One region of the Arsenophonus apicola genome, then DNA from elsewhere that is predicted to be linked to it. Evidence: predicted binding sites of a transcription regulator. Region 1 holds the regulator's gene; the other holds the start of a gene.
The links. The regulator LexA, encoded in region 1, represses DNA repair genes until DNA is damaged. The targets are predictions, from matches to a motif close to TNCTGTATGTACATACAGNA.
Positions count from the first base shown of each region.

Region 2: umuD (translesion error-prone DNA polymerase V autoproteolytic subunit) is a predicted target of LexA. The motif match lies at 1,934-1,953, and genes of this name have one in related genera.

Region 1 covers NZ_CP084222.1:3,017,724-3,020,944, forward strand. The annotation lists gene gntK (gluconokinase) at 1-450, opposite strand, end outside; gene zur (zinc uptake transcriptional repressor Zur) at 836-1,300, shown strand; gene lexA (transcriptional repressor LexA) at 1,511-2,125, opposite strand; gene LDL57_RS14290 (diacylglycerol kinase) at 2,227-2,601, opposite strand; gene plsB (glycerol-3-phosphate 1-O-acyltransferase PlsB) at 2,725-3,221, shown strand, end outside.
Region 2 covers NZ_CP084222.1:635,797-639,017, forward strand. The annotation lists gene umuC (translesion error-prone DNA polymerase V subunit UmuC) at 253-1,524, opposite strand; gene umuD (translesion error-prone DNA polymerase V autoproteolytic subunit) at 1,533-1,916, opposite strand; gene LDL57_RS02775 (class-III pyridoxal-phosphate-dependent aminotransferase) at 2,578-3,221, shown strand, end outside.

The sequences.
Region 1 (3,221 bases):
ATCTTTTTCATCATTACTGGGTACTTCCAAAGTGTCAAACTGCGAGACCAACATATTTGGTTTGAAAAAATGATTTTTACGCTTTTTTAATCGGCCTTCTATTAACTTAAAGTCTCCTTCAAGATAAAGGAATGACAGATGTTGATTTCCATCTCTTAAAATATCTCGATATTTTTTTTTCAAAGCGGAACAAACAATTAAAGAAACACTATTTGTTCTTTGCATAGCAAAAATAGCATCATTCAATGCTTTAAGCCAAGGCAGTCGATCAGAATCATTCAAAGCATGGCCAGCCGACATCTTTTCAATATTGGCACGTGGATGCAAAAAATCACCATCTAAAAACGCAGCTCCTGTTTTCTGAGCGATCCCACTCGCAACTGCAGATTTACCACTACCAGATACCCCCATCAGTATAAAAACATGGTGTATTTTTTTGGTATCACTCATTAAAAACTCCGTTAAAAATCAGGCAATATATAAAATCTTACTGATAATTATCAGTTATAAAAAAATAATATAATAGATTTGTGATAGGAATCTCAGTAAAGAGGCGGATCTGAGCACAAGTAAAACTCGTTATCGGTTTTATAGCTCTTAATATAACCAGCAATAATTAATATTAGTTCCGTTAGCTCGTTGAAATTAATCATTTTAATTACGATTGACTATATGTGCTATTTTCCAATTTAGTATCTATTTATAACAATAGAAAATAAAAAAACATTATTAGAAAATAGTAAAAGATATTATTTATTTTAGAACTATGGTAGATATCAAAAAGTATAAATATGATAATATCATTATTATAATGATCTTCACCTTAGGATAATTCATGACAAAGCAAGATCAGGAAAAAATACTGTCCCAAGCTAAGAAAATATGCCAAGCGCGTAACGTACGTTTAACGCCACAAAGAGAAGAGGTATTGCGCCTTGTAGCAGCTCAACCTTGTGCTATTAGTGCTTATGATTTGCTTGACCTACTTAGAATTTCTGAACCTCAAGCTAAACCACCAACCATATATCGTGGCCTAGAATTTCTCTTAGAACAAGGATTTATTCACAAAATAGAATCAACAAATAGTTATGTTATTTGTCATCATTTTGAGGATCCTAAACATACTTCAGTTATGTTAATTTGTGACAGTTGCGGCAGTGTCGCCGAAAGTAATGGTCAAACAGTAGAAACCGCTATTATAAAATTAGCCAAACAGACTGGTTTTCAGTTATCTCATACCGTTGTTGAAAGCCATGGACTATGCTCGCCTTGCTACAAAATCGAGAAAAAATCCTGTTAAAACTATGCATTATTAAGGTTAAATAGAGATACAAAGGCCAGGCGTATGAACAATCGGCCTTTATTAAAAAATCAATAAAAATTTAAAATATCTTACTTAATACTTATTAGTTATAAATCAAACAAACTAGAAAATAATAATATTTTTTTCAATAAATTAAACTGAATTAACTTAAAAAATTAATTAGATATAAAATGACTAAAAATTTGACTAAAATGAATCACTACTACGAATAATACCAACAGCGAGTCCTTCAATAGTTAAGTTTTGTGTCCGCAAATCCACAATAATTGGCTCAAATTCAGGATTTTCAGCAATTAATTCAACTTTACTACCCGCTTGCTTGAAACGTTTAACCGTCACTTCATCATCAATACGTGCAACAACAATTTGCCCATTATGTACCTGTTGTGTTTTGTGTACAGCAAGTAAATCACCATCCATAATTCCGATATTTTTCATGGACATACCATTAACACGCAATAAAAAATCAGCACTAGGTCTAAAAATAGTAGCATCAATCCGATAATGGCTTTCGATATGTTCTTGGGCAAGTAATGGTTCTCCTGCCGCCACCCGACCAATAAGTGGTAACCATTCATCCTCATTTTCTTCTTGTAGTAGCCGGATACCGCGAGAAGCACCGGAAACAATTTCGATCACGCCTTTACGTGCCAAAGCCTTTAAATGTTCCTCTGCTGCATTTGGTGAACGAAAACCTAAACTTGTTGCAATTTCAGCGCGTGTGGGAGGCATACCCGTTTGCGAAATGTGTTCACGCACCAGATCATAGACCTGCTGCTGCCTCAACGTTAATTCTTTCATTTCGCCCCCTATTTATTTGCATTCGCACATTGTCACTGTAAGTATATACAGTTATATCAAGATTTTAAACTGAAAAATGTGTAAAACCCTATTTTTTATAACTAGCTCACGAAATAATGATTACTGATCACAATTGCCCAAATAAAAATAGCTAACCAAATTGAAATAAAAACAGCCGCTGAGCCCATATCTTTTGCCTTACCAGAAAGTTCATGTAATTCTGTACCAATTCTATCAACCACTGCTTCAATCGCACTATTTAATAATTCAACAATAGCTATTAATACCACTGAACTTATAAGTAGTAACCGTTCAATCCATTGTACATCAAGGAAAAAAGCCACACTGATGGCAATAATCACCATAATTGCTTCTTGTCTAAAAGCGGCTTCACTCTTCCAAGTTGACCTTAATCCTTTGAGCGAATAACCGGTTGCTTTAATAATTCGGGTTAGTCCCGTTGTTTGATTTGCCATAAAATTTACTCTCTAGATATAGTTCTATATGGGATTTAGTATAATTATTATCTTTTAAACAGATATTAATTACTATTTCTGATATGCTTGGGTAGGATTCAAATAAGAGGCTATCGCTCATCTATGTCATTTTGGCGTAAAATTTACTACAATCTATTAGATTTACCAATGAAATTATTGGTAAAAAGTAAACTCATACCAGCAGATCCAATTAAAGAATTGCATCTTGATACGACACGTCCTTTTCTATATGTATTACCTTATCATTCTAAAACAGACTTATTGACGTTACGTCAACAATGTTGTTCTATTGGTTTACCTGATCCACTTGATCCGATTGAAATAGACGAAATTAAATTACCTGCCTATGTCTTTATCGATGATGGCCCGCGTGTCTTTCGTTATTATTCGCCAAATCCACGTAAAGATTCCGTAAAAACGTTTACGGCTTATCTTGATCTTCATTGCCATAATCCCGAACTAAACATTCAGATGCTACCCGTATCAGTGATGTTCGGTCGAGCACCTGGTCGAGAAGGCCACTCACCAGCGCCTCCGTTACGTTTACTTAATGGTATTCAAAAATTCTTTGCCGTTATCCGGTTAGGACGTGACAGTTT
Region 2 (3,221 bases), 920 kb from region 1:
TTATTAATCGATTGTTTTATGGTGATAAAAATTAGTTAATTGTGGAATGTAATGTACAGATATGATAAATAAATCATCGATTATTAAAAAATAGCTACCAACTATTAGATTAAAAAACGCTATTGAATTTGTTTAATAAAAATCCGATACGCTCAACATAATAGCCATTAGCAGGGGATGTGAAATCACCAACGCTTTTCAAACACAGCGGCTAAATACAACAGCTTAAATATCGCCAAATCGTTTCTTATATTAGCATTTTACAATAGGTATTTGATTAATATCTGTCGTCCAATGAGGAGAAAGATATTCTTGCTTCATTACCCAGGGATATTTTTTATTAATCAGCCCTTGCCCGGCAAAGCCTATTTTGCCAATTTGATTTTGATTGATAGTGTCGATCACTTGCATAAGGGAATACGCGTTAGCTAATGGCTTTTCTGTTGCAAAAAGAGAAAGTTGGCTCAAATCTGGTTCACTAAAATCACTTAGCATGACACTACTTTTGCTATATCTAATCCCCGGCTGCCATATCTGCAGTAAAATCTCCGTTGCCGCCTTAATAATATCTCGACTATCTTGCGTTGGATAAGACAATATTTTGCTCGCATATCGATAAATAGCCGGCTCGCTTGATGAGAAACGACTAGTTTGGATCGCAATTCTAACAAAACGACAGCATTGTCTTTGTTGCCTTAATTTTTCTGCTGCACGCTCTGCATGCGCACAAATACTTTGTCTAACAAATTCAAACTCACTGATCTTACGGCCAAAAGAGCGAGAACAAATTATCTGCTTTTTGGCTTTTTGTTGCTGTTCTAATGTTAAACACGCAACGCCATTTAATTCGCGGACTGTCCTTTCTAATATGACAGAACCAAATTTGCGCGCATCGCTTGGCGGCATCTGGCTTAAATCTAATGCCGTTTTAATATTCATTAATTTTAATTTTTTGGCTAATTTTCGACCTATCCCCCACACTTCATCAACGGCAATTAAAGACATTAATTTTTGTTGCCTATCGCGTTGACTAAGATCAACAACACCTTTTGCACCTTTCCATTGCTTGGCGGCAAAATTGGCTAATTTAGCTAACGTCTTTGTCGTGGCTATCCCTACCCCAATAGGCAAATGACAGCGCTGCATAATTTGTTGTTGTAGATAACAACCGAATTGGGTTAAATCGTGTAATGAGTCAATATCAGTGAGATCACAAAATGCCTCGTCAATAGAATAAACTTCTAATTTGGGTACCAAAGAGGCTAACACTTCCATGACACGCATACTCATATCAGCATAGTAGGTATAATTGGAGGAAAATACCGCTATATTGTTAGCTTTAACCATCGACTCAATTTCAAACCAGGGTGCTCCCATTTTTATAAAAGCTTTGGCTTGCTCAGAACGTGAGATAACACAACCATCATTATTAGAAAGAACAACCGTTGGTTTTCCTTTTAAATCAGGCTGAAAAACTTGTTCGCAAGATACATAAAAACTATTAACATCAATCAGGGCAAACATTTTATTACTCAAAAATAATGAATAGCATATCTGACAACACCAAAAATACGTACAGACATATCTTCATTGATAACAATCGGCGGATAAACAGCATTAGCTGAAAGAAGTGCTTTAAATGGAGATAATTGTAAATATTTACATGTAAATTCTCCATTTAATTCGGCAATCACAATCTCACCCTGTTTTGCTGTGTTATGGCACTCCACAATCAGCAAATCTCCATCTAAGATCCCGGCATCTTTCATCGAATGACCCGATGCCCGCAAAAAATAGGTACTTTCAGGAAAACGAATTAATTGTTTATCTAAAGAAAGCCGCTTTTCAACATAATCTTGAGCAGGAGATGGAAAGCCACAAGCAATCTTATCTAAAAATAAAGGCAAATTACCCATATCAATCACCATAATAATACTGTATAAAAAAACAGTATAATATAGTAAATAACAAAAAATAAAATATTTTTATCTGGCAAAACAGATTGGAAAAACGTTGTGGTCGATATTTTGCCTAACAACAAAGCATCTAACATCGATTTAAGGGCCACTAACTGGTTGTTAAACTATTTTTCTGATTAGTTAATTAAAGTTATTTTTTAAATAATTATTACTCTAATCATGTAAAATATTAATTTAAAATATCAATCGATATTTATAATCAAATAATATTTTAAAAAAATTAACATCCTCTGTAAAAAAAAATATTATCTGTTTAATTTTTTAATTAAAGAAATCATAATAGAGATGAATCAACAAAATCTTTAATTTTAAATTATTATTTTTAATATCACATCTATATGATAACTTATATTACGATTATAAAAATTCAAATCAATCCATTAAATACACTCAATTAACAAAAACCAAAACATTGATTTAAAAAGAAAAAATAATAAAGTAAGTTAAAATTCATTAATTTAACACTGATTAATTTTTATTATTTTTTAACTGGCATGTAATTGTCATTTTTTTGATTTATTTTTTGATATTTATTAATAAACAATAATTATAAAATCATAAAATATATTATATTAACTAAATTGGAGGCTTTAATATTATGCAGAAAACCTTTGAAACTCTCATTGCTAAATACCAAGGTGAGGGTCCCTACTTAATTATAGATGGAAATAAATATATTGATGCAGCTTCAGGGACATTCAATCTACCACTTGGCTACACTAATAAAAGAATAGCCGATAAACTAAAGCAGCAAATAGATCGCTGTACCCATTTAAGCTCTGCCTATACCCGTGAAATGTCAATTTGTATTCTACAAAAATTAATCAAATATCTTCCTGAAAAAATCAATCGTATTTGGTTTAGAGATGTTTCAGGATCGGGTGCTGTTGAAGGTGCAATAAGGATGGCACAAAAAGCGACTGGCCGCTCTGGCGTCATTTCACTATACCTGGCCCATCATGGCCAATCGCTGGCAACGGCACAAATATCCGGTAATGCTTTTCGAATCAAAAATTTTCGCATTAATATTGAAGGATCGCTTAAAATTCCTATGCCGCCTAGCCTGCTAGCCGGTGCTGAAGACACAAATATATTAGCGTCTTATCCCGATCTCGATCAAATTATCCAACTCGGCTCTAATGACAATATTGCTTGTCTTATTATTGAGCCTGTTATGGGTAATGGTGGAAATATTGTTATACCCACTGATTTCTACCGCTATATAAGAGATGTCTGTCATAA